Regions from separate parts of the Pseudomonas sp. Z8(2022) genome, predicted to be linked through region 3. Evidence: predicted binding sites of a transcription regulator. Region 3 holds the regulator's gene; each other region holds the start of a gene.
The links. Region 3 encodes sigma-54, which starts transcription at its own class of promoters, with help from an activator protein. Its sites were predicted from a motif close to ANTGGCATNNANNTTGCTNT; they were not measured.
Positions count from the first base shown of each region.

Region 1: OEG79_RS08110 (flagellar hook-length control protein FliK) is a predicted target of sigma-54. The motif match lies at 1,011-1,030, and genes of this name have one in related genera.
Region 2: flgB (flagellar basal body rod protein FlgB) is a predicted target of sigma-54. The motif match lies at 4,064-4,083, and genes of this name have one in related genera.

Region 1 is NZ_CP107549.1:1,705,076-1,714,520, forward strand. Features, by position in the region: gene OEG79_RS08110 (flagellar hook-length control protein FliK) at 1-977, opposite strand, end outside; gene ccmA (cytochrome c biogenesis heme-transporting ATPase CcmA) at 1,181-1,825, shown strand; gene ccmB (heme exporter protein CcmB) at 1,822-2,493, shown strand; gene OEG79_RS08125 (heme ABC transporter permease) at 2,555-3,310, shown strand; gene ccmD (heme exporter protein CcmD) at 3,307-3,483, shown strand; gene ccmE (cytochrome c maturation protein CcmE) at 3,480-3,968, shown strand; gene OEG79_RS08140 (heme lyase CcmF/NrfE family subunit) at 3,965-5,938, shown strand; gene OEG79_RS08145 (DsbE family thiol:disulfide interchange protein) at 5,935-6,477, shown strand; gene OEG79_RS08150 (cytochrome c-type biogenesis protein) at 6,636-7,109, shown strand; gene ccmI (c-type cytochrome biogenesis protein CcmI) at 7,106-8,317, shown strand; gene OEG79_RS08160 (hypothetical protein) at 8,314-8,643, shown strand; gene OEG79_RS08165 (SLC13 family permease) at 8,748-9,445, opposite strand, start outside.
Region 2 is NZ_CP107549.1:1,643,282-1,652,726, reverse strand. Features, by position in the region: gene flgG (flagellar basal-body rod protein FlgG) at 1-61, opposite strand, end outside; gene OEG79_RS07860 (flagellar basal body rod protein FlgF) at 108-848, opposite strand; gene flgE (flagellar hook protein FlgE) at 1,061-2,431, opposite strand; gene flgD (flagellar hook assembly protein FlgD) at 2,468-3,133, opposite strand; gene flgC (flagellar basal body rod protein FlgC) at 3,153-3,596, opposite strand; gene flgB (flagellar basal body rod protein FlgB) at 3,608-4,015, opposite strand; gene cheR (protein-glutamate O-methyltransferase CheR) at 4,305-5,132, opposite strand; gene OEG79_RS07830 (chemotaxis protein CheV) at 5,177-6,109, opposite strand; gene flgA (flagellar basal body P-ring formation chaperone FlgA) at 6,188-6,946, shown strand; gene flgM (flagellar biosynthesis anti-sigma factor FlgM) at 7,082-7,417, shown strand; gene OEG79_RS07815 (flagella synthesis protein FlgN) at 7,468-7,935, shown strand; gene OEG79_RS07810 (flagellar brake protein) at 8,026-8,775, shown strand; gene OEG79_RS07805 (MFS transporter) at 8,793-9,445, opposite strand, start outside.
Region 3 is NZ_CP107549.1:3,549,699-3,559,143, forward strand. Features, by position in the region: gene lptA (lipopolysaccharide transport periplasmic protein LptA) at 1-12, shown strand, start outside; gene lptB (LPS export ABC transporter ATP-binding protein) at 12-737, shown strand; gene OEG79_RS17025 (RNA polymerase factor sigma-54) at 873-2,366, shown strand; gene hpf (ribosome hibernation-promoting factor, HPF/YfiA family) at 2,466-2,774, shown strand; gene ptsN (PTS IIA-like nitrogen regulatory protein PtsN) at 2,787-3,251, shown strand; gene rapZ (RNase adapter RapZ) at 3,253-4,110, shown strand; gene OEG79_RS17045 (HPr family phosphocarrier protein) at 4,125-4,397, shown strand; gene pmbA (metalloprotease PmbA) at 4,452-5,798, opposite strand; gene yjgA (ribosome biogenesis factor YjgA) at 5,925-6,443, shown strand; gene tldD (metalloprotease TldD) at 6,456-7,898, opposite strand; gene OEG79_RS17065 (carbon-nitrogen hydrolase family protein) at 7,901-8,749, opposite strand; gene OEG79_RS17070 (YhdP family protein) at 8,799-9,445, opposite strand, start outside.

The DNA of each region.
Region 1 (9,445 bases), 1.8 Mb from region 3:
GATCCGGCCGCATTCACGCCGAGCAGTTGCCGGGCCAGGTTGGGCAGATTCTGGTTGAACGCATTCTGCAGGCCGGCGAGGGTGCCGGCACCGCCCGGCAGCTGCGGCGTCAGTTGGGCAATCAGACGCAGCAGATTGGCTTTAAGATCCTGCTGCAGGGCTCCCGTCTGGCCCTGCAGCAGCTTGGCTTCGAGCAGCACGCCGCTGTTTGCCAGCGCCTGCGCCAGGCCCTTGGCGGTACTTAACTGAGCGCTGTCGGGCAGTGTGCCGAACAGCTTGTCGATACTGCCGCGCAGCGCCTCGTCGCCGCCGCTGAGGTTCTGCAATCCCTTGAACAGACCCTCCAGCGAAGCCTGGCGATTCTGCTGCGCCGCCAGTTGCTGGCCCAGCACCAGTTGGTCGAGGCGGCCACTGAGGGGCAGGAAGGTGAGGCTCTGGCTGCCCTGCACCTGAGCGCTGAGGAGGCTGCCGAGCGGTAGTGCCAGTGGGCTGTCGAGTGCCAGTTTGCTGCCGGCAAGCGGGGTGTTGAGCAGATTCACCACCAGGCGATAGATCGTCTGTGCGCCTTGGGGCGGCAGGACGTCGCGACTGACGACCTTGCCCTGGACCAGGGTGCCGGGCGGCAGTTGCTGCAGATCAAGGCTGGTCAGCGGCTTGTCACCGCCGGCCTGCAGGGCCACTGTCAGGCGGGTGTCGGACAGTGCAGTAACCACCAGCGCGCTGCCCTGAGCCAGCTGTCTGGGGCTTTCGGCCTGCAGGGTCGCCTGCCTGCCGCCTTCAAGCGTCAGTTTCAGCAGTAGTTGGAAGGTCTGCGCCTGCTCGCGAATCGCGACAACTTCGGCCCTGGCGCTTTCGCCGGCGGCCAGCATGCCTTCCAGCGGCTGCAGCAGGCGTACGGCCATGTCGGCAGCGCTCGCAGTGCTGCGGCTCACCGGTGAGGATGGCGGAAGCGGGCGTGGGCTGCTGATTTCGCTCATGGGCTCTCACGTATCTGGTGGTGTGCTGCCAGGTGGGCAAGCCTCAGGCCGATTTGCCTGCGACAGATTAACACCCTGTCGAAAATGCTGACTGCGGGGACAGTGATGCGCCATGTATAATGCCGGCCCGCTGCGCATCGCACTTCCGGCACGCGTCAGTATAGCGGCCGGAGTACCGTCGACTTTAACCCTGCCAGGTATCGATGACCCGTCCCGTTCCTCTTCTCGAAGCCGTGGCGCTCAGCTGTGAGCGGGACTGGCGCATGCTTTTCGAGCAACTGCATTTCGCGCTGCAGCCAGGTGACATGTTGCAGATCAGTGGCCCCAACGGCAGTGGCAAGACCAGCCTGTTGCGTCTGATCGCCGGTCTGCGGCAGCCGACCACCGGCGACATTCTCCTGCAGGGGCGGGCGCTGGCCGAGCAACGCAGTGAGCTGGCGCGCAATCTGTTGTGGATCGGTCACGCCGCCGGCATCAAGGGCCTGCTGAGCGCTGAAGAGAATCTGGCCTGGCTCTGCGCGCTGCATCGCCCGGCGAGCCGCGAAGCGATCTGGCGGGCGCTGGAGGCGGTCGGGCTGCGCGGCTTCGAAGACGTTCCCTGTCACACCCTGTCGGCCGGTCAGCAGCGTCGAGTGGCTCTGGCGCGCCTGTACCTGGAAGACACGCCACCGTTATGGGTGCTCGATGAACCATTCACCGCGCTGGACAAGAGCGGTGTGGCGCAACTCGAAGCGCATCTGGCCGGGCACTGCGAGCGAGGCGGCGTGGTGGTGCTGACCACTCACCACAGCCTGCAGCACAAACCGGCGTCCTATCGCGATCTGGATCTGGGGCAGTACGCCGCATGAGCAACGTTTTCACTCAGCTGCTTTCGCGCGAAATGCGCCTGCTCGCCCGCCGTCCGTCCGACCTGGCCAACCCTCTGGTTTTCTTCGCCATCGTCATCGCCCTGTTCCCGTTGGCGGTGGGGCCGGAGACGCAATTGTTGCAAACCCTTTCCCCGGGGCTGGTCTGGGTGGCGGCGCTGTTGGCCGTGCTGCTCTCGCTGGACGGGCTTTTCCGCAGCGATTTCGAGGATGGTTCGCTGGAACAGTGGGTCCTTTCGTCGCACCCCCTGCCTCTTCTGGTGTTGGCCAAGGTGCTGGCACACTGGCTTTTCAGCGGTCTGGCGCTGGTTCTGCTGGCCCCTCTGTTGGCGTTGATGCTCGGTTTGCCCGGGCGCTGCCTGCCGGTACTGCTGATTTCCCTGCTGCTTGGCACTCCGGTGCTGAGTCTGCTTGGCGCGGTGGGCGCCGCGCTTACCGTTGGTCTCAAGCGCGGCGGCCTGCTGCTGGCGCTGCTGATTCTGCCGCTGTACATCCCGGTGCTGATTCTCGGCAGCGGGGCGTTGCAGGCGGCCCTGCAAGGACTGCCGGCTGTTGGCCACCTGTTGTGGCTGGCCAGCCTCACTGCGCTGGCGGTGACCCTGACACCTTTTGCCATTGCCGCCGGTCTGACCATCAGTGTCGGCGAATAGGAACGAACCGTGATACACCTGACCGACAGCAGTCGAGCCAGGCCTGAATAATGAGTCGAGCATGAACTGGACGTGGTTTCACAAGTGGGGTTCGCCCAAGTGGTTCTATGAGATGAGTGGCCGCTGGCTGCCCTGGCTCAGCATCGCTGCCGTGTTGCTGACTGTTGCGGGCCTGGTCTGGGGCTTGGCCTTCGCGCCGCCTGACTACCAGCAGGGCAACAGCTTTCGCATCATCTACATCCACGTTCCGGCCGCTTTCCTGGCTCAATCCATCTACGTGATGCTGGCCATCGCCGGGCTGGTAGGCCTGGTGTGGAAGATGAAGCTGGCCGACGTCGCCTTGCAGCAGGCAGCGCCCATTGGAGCCTGGATGACGGCCATTGCGCTGCTCACCGGTGCGATCTGGGGCAAGCCGACCTGGGGCACCTACTGGGTGTGGGACGCGCGCCTGACTTCGATGCTGATCCTGCTGTTCCTCTACTTCGGTGTGATCGCCCTGGGCAACGCCATCAGCAACCGCGACAGCGCCGCCAAGGCCTGCGCGGTGCTGGCCATCGTCGGCGTGATCAATATCCCGATCATCAAGTACTCGGTGGAGTGGTGGAACTCGTTGCACCAGACCGCCACCTTCAAGGTCACCGAAAAGCCGGCGATGCCGGTGGAAATGTGGCTGCCGCTGTTGCTGGCGGTGCTGGGGTTCTACTGCTTCTTCGGCGCCGTGCTGCTGTATCGCATGCGTCTGGAAGTGCTCAAGCGCGAATCACGCAGCAGCTGGGTGAAGGCCGAAGTGCAGAACCTGGTGGAGGGCAAGGCATGAGCTTCTCGTCCTTTTCCGAATTCCTCGCCATGGGTACCCATGGCGCCTACGTCTGGAGCGCCTACGGCATCAGCCTGGCGATCCTGGCGTTGAATGTGGTGCTGCCGATTCTGGCTCGCCGCCGTTACCTGCAAGACGAGGCGCGCCGTTTGCGCCGGGAGAAGTCGAAGTGAATCCGGTTCGCAAGAAACGTCTGTACATTGTTCTGGCCATCCTCTGCGGTGTCAGCATCGCCGTCGCGCTGGCGCTGACCGCGCTGCAGGAGAACATCAATCTGTTCTACACCCCGAGCCAGATCGCCAACGGCGAGGCGCCGGTGGATACCCGCATTCGTGCCGGCGGTCTGGTGCAGGAGGGTTCGGTGAAGCGTTCGGCCGATTCGCTGGAAGTCGATTTCATCGTCACCGATGGCGCTCACGGCGTGACCATCCGCTACAGCGGCATCCTTCCGGATCTGTTCCGCGAGGGGCAGGGCATCGTCGCCCTTGGTCGCGTGAACGCGGACGGTGTGCTGGTGGCCGATGAAGTGCTAGCCAAGCACGACGAGAACTACATGCCGCCTGAAGTGATGCAGGCACTGGAAAAGAGTGGGATGAAGCAGCAGCACGATGCTGCAACCGCCGCCAAGCAGGGCTACCAGCAGGAGAGCGCGCAATGATCCCCGAGCTCGGCCATCTGGCGATGATCCTGGCGCTGTGCCTGTGCATGGCGCAGGCCACGCTGCCGCTGATCGGCGCCTGGCGCAGTGACCACCAGTGGATGAGCCTGGCGCAGCCGGCCGCCTGGGGGCAGTTCGCCTTCCTGCTGTTTGCCTTCATCTGCCTGACCTACGCCTTCATGGTCGACGACTTCTCCGTCGCCTACGTGGCCAGCAACTCCAACACGGCGCTGCCCTGGTATTACAAGTTCAGCGCGGTCTGGGGGGCACACGAAGGCTCCCTGCTGCTGTGGGCATTGATCCTGGCCGGCTGGACCTTTGCCGTGTCGATCTTCTCGCGGCATTTGCCGGAAGAGATGCTGGCCCGCGTGCTGGCAGTGATGGGCATGATCAGCGTCGGTTTCCTGCTGTTTCTGATCATCACCTCCAACCCCTTCGAGCGCCTGCTGCCGAACTCGCCCGTTGATGGTCGTGACCTCAATCCCCTGCTGCAGGACTTCGGCCTGATCGTCCACCCGCCGATGCTGTACATGGGTTATGTCGGCTTCTCGGTAGCCTTCGCCTTCGCCATCGCCGCACTGCTTGGCGGCAAGCTGGATGCCGCCTGGGCGCGCTGGTCGCGGCCCTGGACCATCGTCGCCTGGGCCTTCCTCGGCATCGGTATCGCCCTGGGTTCCTGGTGGGCCTACTACGAACTGGGCTGGGGCGGCTGGTGGTTCTGGGACCCGGTAGAGAACGCCTCCTTCATGCCCTGGCTGGTGGGCACGGCGCTGATCCACTCACTGGCCGTGACGGAAAAGCGTGGCGTGTTCAAGAGCTGGACCGTACTGCTGGCCATTGCCGCGTTCTCCCTCAGCCTGCTCGGAACCTTCCTGGTGCGTTCCGGAGTGCTGACCTCGGTGCATGCCTTTGCCACCGACCCGGAGCGCGGCGTATTCATCCTCGCCTTCCTGCTGGTGGTGGTCGGCGGTTCGCTGGCGCTGTTCGCCGTGCGTGCGCCGGTGGTCAAGAGCCAGGTCGGCTTTGGCCTGTGGTCGCGCGAGACGCTGCTGCTGGTCAACAACATCGTGCTGGTGGTGGCCGCGGCCATGATCCTGCTCGGCACTCTCTATCCGCTTGTGCTCGATGCCCTGAGCGGCGCCAAGCTGTCGGTCGGCCCACCATACTTCAACGCACTGTTCCTGCCGCTGATGGCATTGCTGATGGCGGTGATCAGCGTCGGCGTGCTGGTGCGCTGGAAGGACACCCCGCTGAAGTGGCTGGGCAGCATGCTGACGCCGGTGCTGGTCGCCAGTGTCGTGCTCGCGGTCGTCGCTACCTTCCTGCATGGTGATTTCCACTGGTCGGTGCTGGCTGTCTGCCTGCTGGCGTTCTGGGTGATCCTCGGTGGTGTGCGCGACATTCTCGACAAAACGAGGCACAAGGGCCTGTTCAAGGGGCTGCCGGGTCTCGGCCGCAGCTACTGGGGCATGCAGACGGCGCATCTGGGTTTTGCCGTGTGCGCCCTGGGTGTGGTGCTGACCAGCCTGGGCAGCTATGAGCGCGACCTGCGCATGGCACCGGGTGACTCGGTGGAGCTGGCGGGCTATCGCTTCCAGTTCGACGGCGCCGTGCATCACGAAGGCCCCAACTTCATCTCCGACAAGGGCACGGTGCGTGTCTTCGACGGTGAGCGGCAGATCAAGGTGCTGAACCCGGAGAAGCGTCTGTACACCGTGCAGCAGTCGACCATGACCGAGGCCGGCATCGATGCCGGCTTTACCCGCGATCTGTTCGTCGCCCTCGGCGAGCCGCTGGAGCAGGGCGCCTGGGCCGTGCGCATTCACATCAAACCCTTCGTCCGCTGGATCTGGCTCGGTGGTTTGCTGATGGCCTTCGGCGGTCTACTTGCCGCGGCCGACAAGCGCTACCGGATCAAGGTACGCACCCGTGTGCGTGAAGCTCTGGGCATGCAGGAGGTCAGCGCATGAGACGTTTGCTGCTGCTGTTGCCGCTACTGGCATTCCTGGCGATTGCCGTATTCCTGTATCGCGGTTTGTTCCTCGATCCCTCCGAGTTGCCCTCGGCGCTGATCGGCAAGCCGTTCCCGGCCTTCAGTCTGCCGGCGCTGGACAATCCCGAGCGCACCCTGAGCGCAGATGACCTCAAGGGCAAGCCTGCACTGGTCAATGTCTGGGCCACCTGGTGTCCGTCCTGTCGTCACGAACATCCGGTGCTGAACAAGCTGGCCGAGGCCGGCGTGGTGATTCACGGCATCAACTACAAGGACCAGCGCGAACCGGCGCAAAAGTGGCTGCGCGAGCTGCACAACCCCTACCAGCTGAACATCGAGGATGCCAAGGGCAGCCTGGGCCTGGACCTGGGCGTGTATGGCGCGCCGGAGACCTTCTTCATCGACGCCAGGGGCATCATCCGCCACAAGTACGTCGGAGCCATCGACGAGCGCATCTGGCGCGAAAAACTGGCGCCGATCTATCAGGAACTGGTCGACGAGGCACAGGCACCATGAAAACTACTGTGCTCGATCATGCTGCGTTGAAAACAGGCTGGAACGCCAGCCCGGTCAAATGCTCATTTACAACTTGTAAACTCCGCTTCTTCGCCTGCTTTCGCCTTGCCTGCTCTTCGCTCGCGACGTTTTCATGGCACCTGTCTAAACGTGTGCTGATGTCCGCCGGTCTGGCACTGGGCCTGTTGGCCAGTGCGCATGCTGCCATCGACACCTTCGAGTTCGCCAACGAGGCTGAGCGCCAGCGTTACCGCAATCTGATCGAAGAGCTGCGCTGTCCGAAGTGTCAGAACCAGAATATCGCCGATTCCGATGCGCCGATCGCCATGGACCTGCGTGGCGAGATCTATCGCATGCTGGAGGAGGGCAAGAGCAACGAGGAAATCATCGACTTCCTGGTTTCCCGCTACGGCGACTTCGTGCTCTACAAGCCACCGCTGACCAGCCGCACGCTGCTGCTCTGGTACGGCCCGGCCGGCCTGCTGCTGATAGGTTTCGGCGTGCTCGGGGTGATCGTCCTGCGCCGTCGCGGCCAGCAGAAGACACGCTCCGCCGCTGGCCTTTCCGCCGATGAGCAGGCGCGCCTCGCCGCGCTGCTCGCCCAAGCCTCTCAGGACAAGAAAGACCAATGATCGATTTCTGGTTGCCCGCCGGGCTGCTGTTGCTGACCGCCCTGGCGTTTCTGCTGATTCCGGTTTTGCGCATTCGCAAGCTGCAGGCCGAAGAAGACCGTACCGCCCTCAACGTCACTCTCTATCAGGAGCGCCTGCAGGAGCTGGAAAACCAGCGTCAGGCCGGCGTGCTCGATGATGCGCAGCTGGAGGCCGGTCGTGCCGAAGCGGCGCGCGAGCTGCTCGCCGATACCGAGGGCGTGCAGCGTCGCAGTGGCGTGCTCGGCGGCAAGATCCCGCTGGTTTCGGCGTTGCTGGTGCCGGTGCTCGGTGTAGCCCTGTACCTGCACTGGGGCGCGCTCGACGAGCTCGAGCAGAGCCGTCAGCTGGCCGCCATGCAGCCGCAGAGCATCGAGGAGATGACCGCGCGCCTGGAGCAGACCGTCAAGCAGCAGCCGGACTCCGCCGAAGGCTGGTATTTCCTCGGACGTACCTATATGGCGCAGGAGCGTGCCGGCGATGCCGCCAAGGCCTTCGAGCGCGCGGTGGAGATCGCCGGGCGTGCCCCGGAACTGCTCGGCCAGTGGGCGCAGGCGCTGTATTTCGCCGAGGGCAAGCAGTGGAACGAGCAACTGCAGGGGCTCACCGACGAGGCGCTGCAGGCCGATCCGGAAGAGGTCACCAGCCTTGGGCTGCTCGGCATCGCGGCTTATGAAAGTCAGCGCTATGCTGATGCAGTGCGCTACTGGGAGCGCCTGGTTGCCGTACTGCCGGAGCAGGACCCGTCTCGCGTGGCCATCGCCGGTGGTATCGAGCGCGCCCGGCAGCAGATGAGTGAAGGCGAGCAGCCCGGTGCTGCCGCCGGGCCGGCCGCCAAGGTGCATGCTCTGGAGGTCAGCGTGTCGCTGGCGCCCGAAGTGCAGCAGAACGTGCAGCCGGACGATGCCGTATTCGTCTTCGCCCGCGCACTCAGCGGCCCACCAATGCCGCTGGCAGTCAAACGCCTGAAGGTTTCCGACCTGCCGGTTCAGATCAGCCTCTCCGATGTGGACGCGATGATGCCCGAACTGAAGATTTCCCGATTCGACCAGGTACAGTTGGTGGCCCGTGTGTCCCGTGCCGGCAACGCCACACAGGGCGAGTGGACCGGCCAGACCGGGCCGGTTTCCAACACCGCTCGTGACGTGCAGACGCTGCTGATCGACAGCCGCGACGGGCAGGCCCAATGAAGCGCCTGGCGCTGGCCTGCGCCATCGGGCTGAGTCTGACTGGCTGCGTACTGCAGCAACCGACACCGCCGGCTGGCGATCCGCCGCCAGTGCAGCAGCAGCCATCGCACCCGCGCTACGCGCCGCCGCCAGGGGTGAAAAGCCACTGGAACCCGGCGCTGGGCGTCTACGTGGTCGAGGGCGCGCGAGATCTCTACTACCGCGAGCGTATCTTCTACCGCTGGGACGGTGGCTGGAGCTGGTCGCCGCAGGCCGGTGGTCCGTGGAAGGACACCGACAGCTCGGGGATTCCACCGGGGCTGTTTCGTCAGTATCAGAATCGTTGAAATGACCCGGTGCCGACAGCATCAGCTGCTGCGCGCCGGTTACCTGACACCGCATACGAGAACGGCGCCCGAAGGCGCCGTTTTCTTTGCTTGGTGAACAGTGCTCAGTGAGCCCAGATCCTGCCGACCAGGAGGTAGCAGATCAGGGTCACCAGCACCACGCCGAACAGGTTGAGGGCGAAGCCTGCCTTGATCATCGACTGTATCTTCATATGCCCGGTGCCGAACACGATGGCGTTGGGTGGTGTCGCCACCGGCATCATGAACGCGCAGCTGGCAGCGATGGCGGCGGGGATCGCCAGCAGTTCGGCCGGCATGCCCTGCGACACGGCCAGTGCACCCAGCAGTGGCAGGAAGGCGGCGGCAGTGGCGGTATTGGAGGTGACCTCGGTAAGGAAGATGATCACCAGCACCACCACGCCGATCATTGCAATCACCGGCAGTGCGCCCAGTGCGCCGAGGCTCTGGGCGATCCACTCGGCCAGGCCGGTGCTGCGGATCACGCCAGCCAGCGACAGACCACCACCGAACAGCAGCAGCACGCCCCAGGGCAGTTTGCTGGCGCTTTCCCAGTCCATCAGGAACACGCGCTGCTTGCTGTCCACGGGGATGATGAACAGCGCCAGGGCGGCGGCGATGGCGATGCTGGTGTCGTTGACCCCCGGCAGCCAGCCGGCGATCAGCGGCTGAAACACCCATGCCAGTGCGGTAACCACGAATACCAGCGCCACCAGCTTCTCGCCGCGGCTCAGCGGGCCGAGCTCGGCCAGTTCACTGCGAATCAGCTGCGTGCTGTCATGCC
Region 2 (9,445 bases), 1.9 Mb from region 3:
TGGTCAGGTTCATGTCCTGAGCGGACAAACCGGTCTTGCTGACCCAAAGTGCCGGAAGCATATCGATTCTCCTCGGGCGCCGGTTTTACGGCGCCGCGTACTGGTAATTAGCTAATCTGCAAAACCCGCGCCATGGCCGATGAATTGTCTTCGGCGGTGCGCATCATCTTTACCGACAGCTCGAACTGACGGGACAGGGAGAGAATCGCGGTCATCTCCTCGACGGCATTGACGTTGCTCGCTTCAAGAAAGCCGGAGGTGATCTGAACCGTGGCATCAGCCTCGATCTCAGGCTGACCCTTGACCCGAATCAGGCCATCGGTCCCCTTCTCCATGCTTTTCGGATCGGGGTTGACCAGCTTGATGCGGTCGACCTCGGCCAGCACATTGGGGTTTTCGCCAAGGGCGCGGATGCTGATGGTGCCGTCCTGCCCGATCTCCACCTTTTGCTCAGGCGGCACGGCAATCGGCCCGGCATTGCCCATCACCGGCAAACCGTTGCCGGTGCGCAGGATTCCCAGGGCGTCGATATTCAGGCTGGCGGTACGCACGTAGGCCTCGCTGCCGTCCGGAGCCTGCACGGCAATCCAGCCCTTGCCACCGATGGCGACATCCAGGTCACGTCCGGTTTCCTGCAGCGAACCCGAGCGAAAATCAGTGGCCGGACGTTCGCTCATGGCAAATACGCGGGCCGGATAGGTTTCCCCGAACAGCGGCATGGAACGCGCCTGCTCGAAGTCCCGGCGAAAGCCCGAGGTGGAAACGTTTGCCAGGTTGTTGGCGTGTGCGCGCAGAGCCAGCGTGTTGTTCTGCGCTCCCGTCATGGAGACGTACAGCATCTTGTCCATGGTCATTCTCCGAGTGGGCGACGTGCCCTTGGCTCTTTGCATGCTCTACAGCAAACGCCGTGCCACTCTCGAAAAAAACAAACAAGCCACTGATTTTTAAGACGTTTATATGGAAACAAGGCAGCCGCCCCGAGGACGGACGGCGAGGTTTTGCCGCTCCCGAAACGGCAAAGCGGCAAGCCTGGCTTGCCGCTTCGTTCAGTCAGCCCTCATCAACGCAGGTTGATGATGGTCTGGGTAATGGCGCTTTCGGTTTCGATGGTCTTGGCGTTGGCCTGGTAGTTGCGCTGCGCCACGATCAGGTTCACCAGCTGATCAGACAGCTCGACGTTGGAATCCTCCAGCGCGCCCGCCTGCAGAGCCCCCAGGGTGCTGCTGCGCGGCGTACCGATCACCGGTTCGCCGGACGCGAACGATTGCGCCCAGGCGGTCTTGCCCACTGGCGTCAATCCCTGAACGTTGGCGAAGTTGGCCAGCAGCACCTGCCCCTGCACCTTGGACTGACCGTTTGTGTAGCGGGCGAAGATCACCCCGGTATCGTCGATTTCGATACCCGCAAGCTGCCCGGTGGTATAGCCATCCTGGCTGACGGCATTGACCCCGAAGGACGCCGCGTACTGGGTCGAACCCCGCATATCGAAAGTGAAGGAATCGCTGTCAGCACCGTTAGGCACCATGGTCCCCGGGTTGAGGGGATCTATCTCGGCCGGCACCCAATCGGTATCCGCCAGAACGAAGATGCCGTTGGGTGTGCCGCCGGGAATGGCCGGAGCGTCCAGCGCCGGGTTGGCCGGCACACTGGCCAGCGGCGTGATTGCCGGCGTGGCCAACTGCCCGGCAGCATCGTAGTTCACCGCATAGCTGAACGGCTGGGTACTGGATGGATCACGCGGATTCACGCCATCGATCAGCACATGCATGACCCAACCGTTGTTGGCCGGCGCTTCGTTCTTGACGAAGTACTGAGTCATCACGTGGGCATTGCCCTGCGCGTCGTAGATATTGGTAGAGGTCGACCAGTTGAAGGACTTCGAGTCGCTCGGGTCGAAGGTCGGAGCCGCCATGGTTCCGGCATTGGCAGGACGGACGGCATTGGAGTTCAGGTTGGTCCGCTGCGTGACCGTAGTCGTCGCCCGAGGCTCCTGCTGACCCGCACTGATACGCAGATCGTCCTGCACCGGCAGGATATTGCCGGTTTCATCGGCGGCATAACCCTGCAGGCGGTAGCCGAAGTTGTTGACGATGTAGCCATCACGATCCGTGCCGAAGTAACCGGCACGGGTATAGCCGATCTCGCCGTTGTTGCTGGTCATGAAGAAGCCATTGCCGTTGATGGCCAGATCCAGAGCGTTGTTGGTGTAGTTGATGTTGCCCTGGTTGAACAACTGCGAAACATCGGCCAGCAGCACACCGCTGCCCTGCGCGTTCTTGCCCGTACCCAGTACGGAGGCGGCGTAGACGTCGGCGAACTCGGCACGCGACTGCTTGAAGCCTGCGGTACCGGCGTTGGCGATATTGTTGCCGGTGACGTTGAGGTCGCCGGTCGCGGCACGCAGACCGCTAAGACCAATATTGAACGACATGGAAAACTCCTTTGCCGGAACTGCCGGCGGCAATAGTTATTGGCCGATGACCTGCACTTGAGAAAGAGGAACGCTGCCCAGGCCGGCAAGATTGAGCATCAGCTCATTGCCACCCAGCGTGACGCTGTCGACGTTGGCCGGCAGCAGGGTGTAAAGTCCCTTGGTTTCACTACCGTAAGTGGCCTGCGCCTCGAACTTGTAGGTCCCCGGCGGAGCGACATTGCCGTCAGCATCCTTGCCATCCCAGATGAAGCTGACGTTGCCGGCGGCCTGCTCACCGAGGTTGATGCGCGTTACCAGCGCCCCCGAGTTGTCGTAGACATTGACATACACGTTGCTGCTGCTGACCGGCAGTATGGTGCTCGCCTTGAAACTCTCGCTGGTGTCGACCACCGCCTTCTCGCTCGGCACGATCACCTTGCGCCCGACCAGCGAAGAAGCCTGCAGGGCCTGCGAGGACTGATAGGTCGAGAGCAGCGTTCCCATGCTGGCGTTGAGCTTCTCGACCCCCTCCACCTGACTGAACTGGGCCAACTGGGCGATGAACTCGCCGTTACCCTGCGGCTCCAGCGGGTTCTGGTTGTTCAACTGTGCAACCAGCAGATTGAGGAACTCGTTCTTGCCCAGATCCTTGCTCTGCTTGGTGTCCTGCTTGATCTGGTACTGATCCAGTACCGAACTCGCGCCGCTTACTGTGCTCATCCCTAGTCTCCTCGATACGTTACTGACCCAGGGTCAGCACACGCTGCAGCATCTGTTTGGCGGTATTCATCATTTCCACGTTGGTCTGGAAGGCGCGACTGGCAGAGATCATGTCGGCCATTTCCTCGACCACGTTGACGTTCGGGTAGTAGACGTAGCCATCGGCGTTGGCCATCGGATGATCCGGCTCGTAGCGCGGCATCAGGCTGCTCTGATCCTCGATCACGCCCAGCACCTGGACACCACGTCCGGCCTCGTCCTGTTCGGCGAACAGCGAACCACGATCGCCGCCCTGCGCCTGCTGGAACACGGTGGCGAAGACCGGGTGGCGGGCGCGGTAGGTCTGATCCAGGCTCGAAGACACGGTCTCGGCGTTGGCGATGTTGCTGGAAATGGTGTTCAGGCGAGTGCTCTGGGCGCTCATGCCGGTTCCGGCGATATTGAAAACACTGGCAAGGGACATGGTCGCGCTCCTTATTCGCCGCGCAGGGCCGCGGTCAGCCCTTTGAACTTGTTGTTGAGAAAGGTGAAGCTGGCCTGGAACTGCACGGCATTCTCGGCGTAGTTCGACTGCTCGATCTGCAGGTCGACGGTGTTCTGATCCATCGAGGCATGGAACGGGGTGCGGTAAGGCAGTTCGGCGTCGCCGGTGTTCACGCCTTCGGCAGGGATATGACGGCTGTCGGTACGGTTCAGAGAAACACTGCCACGCTGCATGCGGTTGCTCTGTTCGGCCAGTACGCTGGCGAAATCCAGATCGCGCGCCTTGTAGTTCGGGGTATCCGCGTTGGCGATGTTGTTTGCCAGGATCTCGGCGCGCTGAGAGCGGAAACCGAGTGCCTGTTCGTGGATGCCAAGTGCTTTGCCGAAGTTGATGCTCATGTTCCGAACCTTTGCCGCTAAGGCCATGTGGTCACTGTTGCGAGCTATTCAGCAAAGGCCATGCCAAGTTATTTAGTTCAACAAATTCAATAACTTGTATAAAAAATCAGGCGTATGAAGCGGCAAAGCGGCAAGGGCTTTCCGCCTGCTGGCAAGCAAGCGGCAAAGCCTGGTGTGGAGATTGCCGCCCGCCTGGATCACCAAGGGCGGCTGGGGGGGGTATTCAAACCCCGGAAAAGCAAACGGGAGACCTATGGTCTCCCGTTTGCGAAACAGACACTTCTCGTGTCTACTTGGCTTTGTAAATGATCCCCGGACTGCACTGCACCATCTGATACTTGTCCGGTAGGCCATTGAGCGCCTCGGAGGCACCAAGGAACAGGTAACCACCCGGTTTCAGCGTCGCGTGGATACGCGTGAGGATGTCCTTCTTCACCTCTGCAGAGAAGTAGATCAGCACGTTTCGGCAGAACACGATGTCGAACTTGCCCAACACCGCATAGCTGTCCAGCAGGTTGAGCGGACGGAACTCGACGCGGCTCTTGATCGGCGCCTTGACCTGCCAGCGCCCCGGCCCCTTGGGATCGAAGTAGCGCTGCAGTCGCTCCTGCGAAAGACCGCGTCCCATGGCCAGGCTGTCGTATTCACCGGACTTGCAGTTGGCCAGCATCGAAGGCGAAAGATCGGTGGCGACGATCTGGACCCCGGCCTTGAGCTGACCGAGGTTGGTACGCTCGAACTCATCGATGGCCATCGACAGCGAGTATGGCTCCTGCCCGGACGAGCAGGCGGCCGACCAGATACGCAGGCGCTGCCCCGGGTAGGCCTTGATCAACTCCGGCAGCACACGGCTCTTGAGCACCTCGAAGGGATAGGTGTCGCGAAACCACAAGGTCTCATTGGTGGTCATGGCATCCACCACCTGCTCGCGCAGCCCGCCGCGCGGCTGGCTCTGCATGCGCTGCACCAGCTCGCCCAGGGTCTTGATGCCGTTCTGTTCCATTAGCTTGTTCAGACGGCTGGAGACCAGATACTGCTTGTTGCTGCCAAGCAGAATACCGCAGGCCTTTTCCAGGAAAGTCCGGAACTGCTCGAAATCCAAGTTACCTGAAGACACTAGGGCCGCCTCACCTACCATAACGTTCGCCGAAGGTCGCTCCTTCAGCCCCCATCCGATTCGCGAATGCGATCGACTACACGCGCCGCCAGATCATCTGGCTTGAATTTGGCCAGGAAGTCGTCAGCACCGACCTTCTTCACCATCGCCTGGTTGAACACACCAGAAAGCGAAGTATGCAGGAGGATATACAGCTTCTGCATGCGCGGATCGCTACGAATCTCCGTTGTCAGTGTATATCCGTCCATCTCGGGCATCTCGATGTCGGAGATCAGCATCAGCAATTCCTTGTCGGGATAACGTCCCTCGTCCGCCATGCTCTTGAGGTAATTGAGTGCCTCCCGCCCATCGTTCAACGCGGTAACCTCGACACCGACCGTTTGCAGGCAACGCACGACCTGTTTGCGCGCCACCGAAGAGTCATCGACGATCAGCACATGCTTGGTTACCGCCTGACTCTGCACCTGATCATCGATGACCCCTTCGGAGATCACTTCGGAGGTCGGCGCAACCTCGGCGAGAATCTTCTCGACATCGATGATCTCGACCAGCTGCTGGTCGAGCCGCGTGACGGCGGTCAGGTAGTGATCGCGCCCGGTTCCCTTGGGTGGCGGATGGATCTCCTCCCAGTTCATGTTGACGATACGTTCCACCGAACGCACCAGAAAGCCCTGAACCTTGGTGTTGTATTCGGTAATGATGACGAAACTGGACTTCAGATCTTTAAGCGCTGCCCGCCCGGTGGCGATGGACAGGTCAAGGATAGGAATGGTGCCACCACGAATGTTGGCCACGCCCCGCACCACCTGGCTGGATTTGGGCATGATGGTGAGATTGGGGCACTGCAGCACCTCCTTCACCTTGAATACGTTGATCCCATAAAGCTGTGGGCCTTCCAGGCGGAACAACAGCAACTCCAAACGGTTCTGCCCTACCAGCTGCGTGCGCTGGTTAACCGAATCCATCAACCCGGCCATGCCCGGACTCCTTATCGTTTTGGTAACGCCTGCCTCCAGCAGCCTAGCAGGCGGCACGGGGCTTGCTTTGCATTGATCATGAAGCCAAGAACGTCATCATTCCGTCAGCTAATGGCAAAGTGCCTCGTCTCTTTGCCCGTTGTACTCGCTTTGCCCATCCTCGGCTACAACACTACTGCGGCTGCGACTTTCACCAGCACCGAACAGCTTATCGGCGCCACCGAGTCCTTTCTTGAGCAGGTAACCACTGAATATCTACAGCGTAGCGAAATTCAGGGCCGCCATGAAATTCGTGTCAATCGGCTCGACCCCAGGTTGCGTCTGCCTCTGTGCGATCGACCACTGACCACAACGCTGGAGAGCCCGGCGCAGCCGCTGGGCCGTGTGACCACGAGAGTACGCTGCGACGGCACTGCCCCCTGGACCGTGTTCGTGCCGGCTGAAGTACGCCTGTACCGGCAGGTCGTCGTGGTGACCCGTCCCCTCAAGCGCATGAGCGTGATCAAGGCGGCAGATCTGAGCATGATGGAACGCGACATCGGGACGCTCGGTCAAAACTTCCTGACGGACCCCGCGCAGGCGATCGGCAAGAAATTGACGCGCCAGCTGGGCGGTGATCAGGTTCTGGCTCCCAGCCATCTGCAGGTCGCAGAGGTCATACGGCGCGGTGATCAGGTCGTCATCAGTGCTCGCGGCACCACTGTGAGCGTACGCATGCCTGGCGAGGCCCTGACGAACGGCGCCCCCGGCGAGCAGATCAATGTTCGCAACCTGCGTTCGCAGCGGGTGGTTCGTGCACGCGTCGTCGGCCCAGGCCAGGTGGAAGTTTCCATGTAGGCATGTTTCTTGTAGCGCAAAGGTCAGGCGATTCCCTACACTGTTGAATGACGCGATGAAATTAATCCTAAAGTTTTGCCGGCCGCGGCCGAAAAGCATGGCAAGCGTCCACCATATCGTCCGAGGTTCTGCATCATGGTCATCGACTTCAACCGGCTGAACAATGCCAATACACCCGCCAGTGCGGGGCGTACCGGCGCAACTCAAGCTGGCAATCGCAGTGAGTCGGCACAGCCGAGCAAGGCGCCTGTCACCGGTACCGATGAACAAACCAACGCCAAGAGCGGAGAACCCGTGCAACTGAGCCGCGAGGCAAAGCAGTTGCAGGCAATCAGCGAGAAGCTGCGTGCTCAGCCTATCGTCAACAAGGAGCGCGTGGCCCAGCTGAAACAGGCCATCGCCGACGGCAGCTATCAGGTCGACAGCAAACGCGTCGCCCAGAAACTGCTCGATTTCGAATCCCAGCGCTAGTCCCAGGGCTGCGCTGGGGGTGTTGGACGCCCGATCCCCAAGAGCCCGCCATGCACGATACAGCCCTGCTTGATCTGTTCATCGCCGATATCGGCACCGCCGAGCAATTGCTTGAGCTGATCGATAACGAATTCCAGGCACTCACCGAGCGTGACCTGCCCCGCCTGGATACCCTGCTCAACGAGAAGCAGCCGCTGCTCGCCCTGCTCCAGCAGCATGGCAGCGACCGCAGCCGCCTGCTGCAAAGCGCCGGCCTGAGCGCCGATCAAGAAGGGCTCAGCGCACTCGCAGGCAAATCGTCCGTAGGTGATCAGCTGCTCGCTCGCAGCGGAGAACTGTCCGCCCTGCTGCAGCGTTGCCAGGAGGCCAATCTGCGCAATGGCCGCTTGATCCGCGCCAATCAGGCCTCAGTTCGCAGCGTTCTCGGCATTCTGCGCGGCGGCGAAACGCCCGGTCTCTATGACAGCCGTGGTACGGCCGCTAGAATCGCCCAGCAAAGGCCTCTCAGCCAGGCGTGACCACCGCAATACAAAAAAAGCACAGGGACATACCGGCATTCTGCCAGTATGCTGGTGCCGTGTAGTCCATGACTCGGAGAGTTACGAACTGTGTCCAGCGCGTTCAACGACGAGAGCGGTCCTCAACCGCCCAAGGTGCTCAAGACATCCGTCGAGATCATTGCGACCCTGCGTCAGTTGCAGCAAAACCATGACCCCCTGATTATCCAGTTCAAGGACCGTGGCCAGCGCTTTCAAAGCTATCTTGTCGAAATCGATAAGGACCGCGCCCGCATAGCGCTGGATGAGATCATCCCAACCGATGGCGAACGTTTTCTGAAGCAGGGTGAAGCCTTCGATGTCGAGGCTTACCGCGATGGTGTTCGAGTGGCCTGGAGCTGTGGGCACGACGCACAGATCGGCGAACTCGATGGGGCGCCGTGCTACTGGACCCCTCTGCCCACCGAAGTGATCTATCACCAGCGGCGCAGCGCTTATCGCGCCCAGCTGAAACTGGGTGATCTGATCAAGGTGGTTCTCAGTGGCGACAAGCTGCGTGAGCCGTTGTCAGGCCATCTGCTGGATATCTCGGCCAGCGGCTGCAAGCTGCGCTTTGCCGGCAATATCACCCAGCAGTTTAGCAGCGGCCAGGTACACGAACGCCTCACAGCCTATCTGCCCTTCGGCGATCTGACCTGCGCCGTGGAAATCCGCCATGTGCATTACGAGGAAAAGGTCGACATGACCTTCGTCGGCACACGCTTCCACCGCATCAATGGTCTGGAACAACGCCAGGTCGAGCGTTTCGTCTATCAGCTGCAGCGTGAGGCTCGCCGCACCGAGAGCGACGACCCCTTGTAGGCCCAGCTGCAGGCGCCCTACTGAGCGCCCTGCCCCTTTTCCTGATCATCTTCAGCTGCGGCAGCAGCCGGCTCCTGCATCTGTTCCTGCACGGTCTGCTCATCCACCCGTGGATCGAGTGCCGCGACCAGCGGCGAGCTGGCCACGTTGCCGGGCATCGCCACGTGCTGTACCGGAGCGTTGTCGACCTGGTGGCGATTGGTCACCACCTCGGGGCGGATCCGCCAGATCAGGATCAACGCGCAGAAACAGAAAAATACGTAAAGCATGTTGGGCCCATAGAAACGCATCAACACGCCCGCCAGCAGCGGCCCGACGCAGGCACCGACACCGAAGATGACCAGCAGCATCGCCGTCAGCGACACCCGGCGCTCCGGCTCGACGTGGTCATTGGCCAGCGCCACGGCAAGCGGATAGAGACTGAACTGCATCACGCTGACCAGAAAGCCGATACCGAACAGCAAGCCGATGAACACCTCGGGCAGGGCAGCCAGCGGCGCCGCACTCAACAGCAGCAGCACTGCACAGCCGCGAATCAGCCGCACCCGGTCACGCCGATCCGACAACCAGCCCAACGGCCACTGCACCAGCAGCCCGGCCAGAATGCAGCAGCCCATGAACAGACCCACCTGCTCGGTAGAGAGCCCCATGCGCGTAGCGTAAAGCGGCG
Region 3 (9,445 bases):
CAGCAGCAGTAATGGCCATTCTCAAAGCCCAACACCTGGCGAAAAGCTACAAGAGCCGCCAGGTCGTGCGTGATGTCAGCCTGAGCATCGAAAGCGGGCAGATCGTTGGTCTGCTCGGCCCCAACGGTGCCGGCAAGACAACCTGCTTCTACATGATCGTTGGCCTGGTGCGTGCCGATCAGGGCCGCGTACTGATCGACGACCTGGATGTCAGCCATCAGCCCATGCATGGTCGTGCTCGCGCCGGCATCGGCTACCTGCCGCAGGAGGCTTCGATCTTCCGCAAGCTGTCGGTGGCCGACAACATCATGGCCATTCTCGAAACGCGTAAGGATCTGGACCGCGCAGGACGTCAGGCAGAGCTGGAAAACCTGCTGCAGGAGTTCCATATCCACCACATCGCCGACAGCCTCGGCATGAGCCTGTCCGGTGGCGAGCGACGCCGCGTGGAGATCGCCCGCGCCCTGGCGACCAACCCCAAGTTCATCCTCCTCGACGAACCCTTCGCCGGTGTGGACCCGATTTCGGTGGGCGATATCAAGCAGATCATCCATCACCTCAAGACCAAGGGCATCGGCATCCTGATCACCGATCACAATGTCCGCGAGACCCTGGATATCTGCGAGACCGCCTACATCGTCAATGATGGACGGCTGATCGCCGAAGGCGATGCCGAAACCATCCTGGCCAACCAGACAGTGAAAGAAGTCTATCTGGGCCACGAGTTCCGCCTCTAGATCGTCGCGGTTCCGCCACAGAAATAGTGCAACCCCTAGGCAAGAACAAGAAATTCAGGCATATAATTTGCTTCCTGGCGGCGCTTCGGCGCCCTGATGTGGAAGGCGTAACTCGCCAGTAAATTAAGGTCTGCAATGAAACCATCGCTAGTCCTCAAGATGGGCCAGCAGCTGACGATGACCCCGCAGCTGCAACAGGCTATCCGCCTCCTCCAACTGTCGACCCTGGACCTGCAGCAGGAAATCCAGGAGGCGCTGGAATCCAATCCCATGCTCGAGCGCCAGGAAGACGGCGACGACTTCGACAACAGCGATCCGATGGCCGATGGCGCCGAAAGCGCCACCCCTGCCCCGAGCAAGGAAGAGAGCTACCAGGAAACCAACCCGACAGTAGACAACCTGGAAGACGGCGAGTGGGGTGAACGCATCCCCAACGAGCTGCCGGTCGATACCGCCTGGGAAGACATCTACCAGACCAGCGCCAGCAGCCTGCCCAGCAACGACGATGACGAGTGGGACTTCACCACCCGCACTTCCAGCGGCGAGAGCCTGCAGAGCCATCTGCTCTGGCAACTGAATCTGGCCCCCATGTCGGACAAGGACCGGCTGATCGCCGCCACCCTGATCGACTGCATCAATAACGACGGTTACCTCGAGGAAACCCTCGAGGAAGTGACCGAGTCCTTCGATCCCGAGCTGGATATCGAGCTGGACGAAGTGGAAGTCGTGCTGCATCGCATCCAGCAGTTCGAACCTGCGGGTATCGGTGCCCGCGACCTGCGCGAATGCCTGCTGCTGCAGTTGCGCCAGCTGCCTGCCAGCACACCCTGGCTGAGCGAGACACAGCGCGTCGTCGGCGACTATCTGGAGCTGCTCGGCAGCCGCGACTACGCCCAGCTGATGCGCCGAACCAAGCTCAAGGAAGAAGAACTGCGCCAGGTCATCGATCTGATTCAGAGCCTCAATCCGCGCCCGGGCTCGCAGATCGAATCCAGCGAACCGGAGTACGTCGTGCCGGACGTGATCGTGCGCAAGCACAACGATCGCTGGCTGGTGGAACTGAATCAGGAAGCCATGCCGCGCCTGAGGGTCAATCCGCAATATGCCGGCTTCGTAAAACGCGCCGACTCCAGCGCCGACAACACCTTCCTGCGCAATCAGCTGCAGGAGGCCCGCTGGTTCATCAAGAGCCTGCAGAGCCGCAATGAAACGCTGATGAAGGTCGCCACACAGATCGTCGAACATCAGCGTGGTTTTCTCGACTACGGTGACGAAGCGATGAAACCGCTGGTACTGCACGACATCGCTGAAGCCGTGGGCATGCACGAGTCGACCATTTCACGTGTCACCACGCAGAAATTCATGCATACCCCGCGCGGTATTTACGAGCTGAAATACTTCTTCTCCAGCCACGTCAGCACCTCCGAAGGCGGCGAATGCTCGTCCACCGCGATCCGCGCAATCATCAAGAAACTGGTTGCCGCGGAAAACGCGAAAAAGCCATTGAGTGACAGCAAGATCGCTGGTTTACTGGAGGCACAAGGCATCCAAGTCGCCCGTCGGACGGTCGCCAAGTATCGCGAATCCCTCGGCATTGCGCCCTCCAGTGAGCGCAAGCGACTGATGTAAGCCAGATCGACTGAAAGCCATTGGCTTTCAGGCCAAAGTGTTCCGGCGGCGGGTCGAGCCTGACTCGCCTCTTACACAAGGCAACAAGGAGAAAGCGGTATGCAAGTCAACATCAGTGGACATCAGCTGGTTGTGACCGACGCCCTGCGTGACTATGTCGGCGAGAAACTGGGCCGACTGGAACGCCACTTCGACAAAATCACCAATGTTCAGGTGACCATGGAGGTCGAAAAGCTCAAGCAGAAGATCGAAGCCACCTTGCATGTTGCCGGCGGCGAAGTCGTCGCCAATGCCGAACATCAGGACATGTACGCAGCTATCGACCTGTTGGTCGATAAACTCGACCGTCAACTCATCAAGCACAAGGAAAAGCAGCTCGAGCGTCTGCAAGGCGCAACAGTCCGCTGACATTCCCAATCCATGATCCGACTTGAAAATATCCTGACCCCCGGCCGTTCCCTGGTGAACGTGCCGGGCGGCAGCAAGAAACGCGTGCTTGAACAGATCGCCAATCTGGTTGCGCGCGATCTGCCCGACCTGGATGCCCAGGACATATTCGAAAGCCTTATCGCCCGCGAGAAGCTCGGCTCCACCGGCTTCGGCAACGGCATTGCCATTCCCCACTGTCGCCTGGCCGGCTGCACTGCACCGATCAGCGCGGTATTGCACCTCGAAACCGCTGTCGACTTCGACGCCATCGACGGCGCACCGGTCGACCTGCTGTTCGTCCTGCTGGTGCCGGAGGCGGCAACTGACGCGCATCTCGAACTGCTGCGCCAGATCGCCAGCATGCTCGACCGCCAGGATGTACGCGAACGTCTACGCCAGGCCAACAGTGGCGAAGATCTCTATCAGGTTGTGGTGGACATTCAGAACGGTCAATGACATGCGCCTGATCATCGTCAGCGGTCGCTCGGGCTCGGGCAAGAGCACCGCCCTCGATGTACTTGAGGACAACGGTTTTTACTGCATCGACAATCTGCCGGCCGGCTTGCTGCCGGACCTCGCCGAGCGCTTCCTGCCGCACAGCGACCTGTTGCTGCCGCAGGTAGCCGTCTCCATTGATGCACGCAACCTGCTGAGTCAGCTCAAGCGTTTCCCGGAACTGCTCGAAGAAGTGCGCAAGCGCAACATTCGCTGCGACGTACTCTACCTCGACGCCGAAGACGAGACGCTGCTCAAGCGTTTTTCGGAAACCCGCAGACGCCATCCGCTGACCAACGACAACCGCTCGCTGGCCGAGGCCATCGCCTACGAAAGGCAGTTGCTGGCGCCGATCACTGATCGGGCCGATCTGAAGATCGATACGACCCGCCTGAACCTCTATCAGCTGCGCGATACGCTCAAGCTGCGCCTGCTCGGCCAGACGCAGACCGGGACTGCCTTCCTCGTCGAGTCGTTCGGTTTCAAACGCGGTATGCCGGTCGATGCCGATCTGGTGTTCGATGCACGTTGCCTGCCCAACCCCTATTGGAAACCTGAACTACGCGACTATTCCGGCCTGGATCAACCCGTGGTCGACTACCTGGCGGCGCAACCGGAGGTCGAGGAGATGTATCAGGATATCCTCGTCTACTTGGAAAAATGGCTGCCGCGTTTTGCCGCCAGCAACCGCGCCTACGTCACCATCGCCATTGGTTGCACCGGGGGTCACCACCGCTCGGTCTATCTGGCCAATCGCCTGAGTCAGGCACTCAAAGATTTGCTGAAGAATGTCCAGGTGCGTCACCGCGACCTCAGCTAAGGAGCCATGCCGCGATGCCCGCACGTGAGATCACCATCATCAACAAGCTCGGTCTGCATGCCCGCGCCGCGGCGAAGTTCGTCGGCGTGGCGAGCACCTACCCCTGCCAGGTACGCATTGGTCGCAGCGCCGAAAGCCTGGTGGACGGCAAGAGCATCATGGCAGTCATGATGCTGGCTGCCGGCAAAGGCACCAATGTACATCTGCTGACCGAAGGCGAGCAGGACGAAGAAGCGATGGCCGCCCTGGTGGGGCTGATCGAAAACTACTTCGACGAAGGCGAGTAATACCTTCCGCCAAAACAAAGGCCACCTGCGGGTGGCCTTATCGTTACTGCCGCCTCAACTGCCGGCGACGGTCATCCTCTCGATCAACACCGAGCCGGTGCAGATATTGCCGCGCCGCTCCAGGTCGCAACCGACCGCGACGATCTGGCGGAACATGTCACGCAGATTGCCGGCGATGGTTACCTCCTGCACCGGGAACTGGATCTCGCCGTTCTCCACCCAGAACCCCGCCGCGCCACGGGAATAGTCGCCGGTTACCAGATTCAGGCCCTGGCCCATCAGCTCGGTCACCAGCAAGCCACGCCCCATGCGCCGAATCAGCGCCTGCTGATCCTCATCGCCATGTGTGACGAACAGGTTGTGCACGCCGCCGGAGTTGGCGGTGCTCGGAAGCCCCAGCTTGCGTCCGGAATAGGTACCGAGCACGTATGACACCAGTTCGCCCTTCTCCACGAACGGCTTGGCGTATGTGGCCAGACCATCGCCATCGAAAGCCGCACTGCCCAGGGCACGCGGCAGATGCGGACGCTCGTCGAGGCTCAGCCACTCGGGGAACAGACGCTGGCCGAGCGCGCCTTCGAGGAAGGACGAATGACGATAGAGATTGCCGCCGGAGATTGCCGCCAGCAGGTGACTGAACAGACCGCCGGCGAGCTCGGCTGCGAACAGGACCGGCACCTCGCAGGTTGGCACCGGACGCGCACCAAGCCGGCTGACAGCGCGATCGGCAGCACGCCGACCGATACCGGCGGCATCGGCCAGCAGTTCCCCCTGGCGATTGACGTCATACCAGTAGTCGCGCTGCATCTGCCCTTCGCCTTCGGCGATCATCACGCAGCTCAGGCTATGTCGGGTGCTGGCATAGCCCCCTACGAAACCATGGCTGTTGCCATACACGCGGCAACCCTGATGGGTGTTGAGACTGGTGCCGTCGGCGTTCTTGATACGGGAGTCAGCAGCGAACGCGGCCGCCTCGCAGGCCAATGCCCGCTCGACCGCCTGCTCCGGGGTGATCGACCAGGGGTGATAGAGATCCAGCTCCGGCAGATCGCGCGCCATCAGTGCCGCGTCGGCCAGACCGGCGCAATCATCCTCGCTAGTGTGTTTGGCGATCGCCAGGGCGGCCGCCACGGTCTCGCGAATGGCCTCGATACCGGTTGCCGAAGTACTGGCCGAGCCCTTGCGCTGCCCCACATACAGGGTGATGCCGAAGCCCTGGTCGCGATTGAATTCGACGGTCTCCACCTCACCCTGGCGTACGGTGGTGGACAATCCCTGACCTGCCGAGACGGCCACTTCGCAGGCACTGGCGCCCTGGCGCCTGGCCTCGGCAAGGATCGACTCGACCTGCTCCTGCAGAGCGTGCAGGGCCTGCGGCCCGATGCGTTCAACTTCACTCATAACCACTCCCGATTCTCTTGGCGCAGCCCTGCCAACGGAGTCCAGGGCCTGCTCTCGACTGCAGGCCAAGGGCCGGCAATCACGGTTACTGCTATCATGGCGGCGTTTCCCTCTGGACCCCACCCCATGTCTGATTCCTATGACGACTTCTCGCTGGAGAAGAGCAAATCCCAGGTCAAGCGCGAACTGCATGCACTGCAGGAGCTCGGTGAGCGTCTGACTGCGCTCAAGCCGGACCTGCTGGCGAAGATGCCGCTGACCGACGCACTACGGCGCGCCCTGGCCGAAGCGCCGAAACACACTGCCAATGCCGCGCGCAAACGCCATATCCAGTTCATCGGCAAGCTGATGCGCGAACAGGATGTCGAGGCGATCGTCGCCATGCTCGATCAGGTGGACAGCTCCACCCGCGAGTACAACGAACGCTTCCATGCCCTCGAGCGCTGGCGCGACCGCCTGATCGGCGAAGGCGACAGCGCTCTGGAAAGCTTCGTTGAGCTTTACCCCGAAGCAGACATCCAGCATTTGCGCGGCCTGGTCCGTCATGCCCAGCACGAAGCCGCGCGCAACAAGCCGCCGGCCGCTGCACGCAAGGTGTTCAAATACATCCGCGAGCTCGACGAAATCCAGCGCGGCCTGCGCTGAGTCGGCAGCGCCTCAGGCACCGGTGCCGCCGACGGTGATCGCGTCGATCTTCAGCGTCGGCTGACCGACACCGACCGGCACCGACTGGCCATCCTTGCCACAGGTGCCGACGCCACTATCCAAAGCCAGATCATTGCCGACCATGGACACCCGGCTCATGGCTTCAGGGCCGTTGCCGATCAGCGTGGCACCTTTCACTGGCGCAGTGATCTTGCCGTCCTCGATCAGGTAGGCCTCACTGGTAGAGAAGACGAACTTGCCGCTGGTGATATCCACCTGACCGCCGCCGAGATTGGCGCAGTAGATGCCCTTCTTCACCGAACGGATGATTTCCTCCGGGTCGCTCGCGCCGGCCAGCATATAGGTGTTGGTCATACGCGGCATGGGCAGGTGCGCATAGGACTCGCGCCGACCATTGCCGGTAGCGGCCACGCCCATCAGCCGTGCGTTGAGCTTGTCCTGCATATAGCCCTTGAGCACACCGTTCTCGATCAGCGTGGTGCACTGGGTCGGTGTACCTTCGTCATCGACGCTGAGCGAGCCGCGACGGCCGGCCAGGGTGCCATCATCGACGATGGTGCACAGGCTCGACGCAACCTTCTCGCCGATCTTGCCGCTATAGGCGGAACTGCCCTTGCGGTTGAAATCGCCTTCCAGGCCGTGGCCAACGGCTTCGTGCAGCAGCACGCCGGACCAGCCCGCGCCCATCACCACGGGCATGCTGCCGGCAGGCGCAGCGATGGCCTCGAGGTTGACCAGTGCCTGACGCAGCGCCTCGCGGGCATAGCCCATGGCGCGGTCCTCATCGAGGAAGTAGCGGTAGTCGGTACGCCCGCCGCCGCCATGCCCGCCACGCTCGCGGCGGCCGTTCTGCTCGACGATGACGCTGACGTTGAAACGCACCAGCGGACGGATATCGGCGCTCAGACTGCCGTCATGGGCCGCCACGAGAATGCGGTCCCAGACGCCGGCCAGGCTCACCGTGACCTGTTTGATGCGCGGGTCGAGCGCCCGCGTGGCACGGTCGATACGCTGCAGCAACTCCACCTTCTCGGCGCGGTTCATGACGTCCAGCGGGTTGCCTTCGGCGTAGAGCTGAGTCACCTGCGGGCTGACAAATGCCTGTACCCGACCCTGCTGGCCGGCGCGGGAAATCGAGCGTGCAGCCTGCGCGGCCTGGGTCAGAGCGTCGAGACTGATAGCGTTGCTGTAGGCGAAGCCGGTTTTCTCGCCGGACTGGGCGCGTACGCCAACGCCCTGATCGAGGTTGAAACTGCCTTCCTTGACGATGCCATCCTCGAGAACCCAGGTTTCCGAGACCTGGCTTTGGAAGTACAGATCAGCGGCATCGATGCCGGGACCTGCGACTTCACCCAGCACGGCACTGAGGCTGTCGAGCGTCAGGTTACCGGGCGCTAGCAGGTGCTCGCTGACGGATTGCAACATCGTATTCATGGTCACTCCACAACGACCGGACGCGGAGCGTCCGATAAAAAGAATCGGCGGTGCTGCTGCACCGGCATACGTTGGCGAATGGCCGCCTGGTCGGCGGCGTCGCGGGCGGCCAGCAACGCGGCCTCCCCTTGATCCTGCTCGACCAGCACGCGGCCCCAGGGATCGATGATGGCCGAATGGCCAAAGGTCATGCGCTGCCCCGGGTGCTCGCCACCCTGCCCGGCCGCCAGCACATAGCACTGGGTTTCGATGGCACGGGCGCGCGTCAGCACCTGCCAGTGCGCCGCGCCGGTAACAGCAGTGAAGGCCGCCGGCACACTGATCAGCTCGGCCCCCGCCTCACGCAGCGCACCGAACAGTTCGGGAAAGCGCAGGTCGTAACACACGGTCAGACCCAGGCGTCCTACCGGCGTGTCCGCCACCACCACGCGCTGGCCATGGGCAAAATCGTCGGACTCGCGATAACGACCAGTGCTGTCGGCTACATCGACATCGAACAGGTGCAGCTTGTCATAGCGAGCCACGCGCTCGCCCTGATCGTCGATCAGCAGCGAGCAGGCGTGCGGTTTGCCCTCGGCATCGTCGTCCGGCGGCAGCGGCAGGGTACCGGCCACTATCCATAAACTGAGGTCACGCGCGGTCCGTTTCAACCAGGGCAGAATCGGCCCTTCACCCAGGGCCTCGGCACGGCCGATGGCGGCGAGGTCACGACGCCCCATGGCGGCAAAGTTCTCCGGCAGCACGGCCAGACGTGCGCCGCCCTGGGCGGCGCGCTCCAGCATACGGCGAGCCAGGCGCAGGTTGGTTTGCACGTCGTCCTGACTGACCATCTGGATTACAGCGAGATTCATGGCGGCACTCATCGGTTGTCGTCACAACAGCCTACGCCAAGACGCACTGTCATTGCGGTTTTTCGAAAGGCTTGTCGAAAGTGATTTCCGGATCCTGCAGCGGGCCCTTGACGTCGTACTGCACGCTGGCGAAACGGGCCACCTTGTCTCCGAGCAACTTGTCCGCCACAAACAGCGCGCCACCAATGGCCGGCGCGCCGACGATCAGCGCCGCCAGCGGCAGGTTGTTGGTCACCGGCAGGGTCACCAGCAACTTGGCATCGACGCGCTCGTCACGCATATCCAGATTGCCGTTGAGCTCCAGATTGCTCGAAGGCCCGGTCATGGTGATGGGCTCCCGAGTCACGAACAGGCCATTGGTTGCCTGCAGATTGCCCTTGACCCGGTCATAACTGAGCCCCTTGCCCAGCAGGTCGGAAAAATCCAGACGCAGGCGGCGGCCGATGGAGTTGAAATTGAGCAGACCGAACACACGCAGTGCCTGAGCTGAGCCCTGTACTTCAACAAACTGGCCCTTGCGCAGCGAGGGATCGAGATTGCCGGAGAGGCGCTTGAAGGAGAACCAGGCTGGCGAACCGGGCCAGTTGCCATCGACATCGACACGGAAACTTTCGCTGGTCACGCTCGGGGCGAAATCCCAGGCTTGGAGGACTGCACCGAGGTCCTTGCCCTGCAGGCGCCCCTTGTACCAGCTGC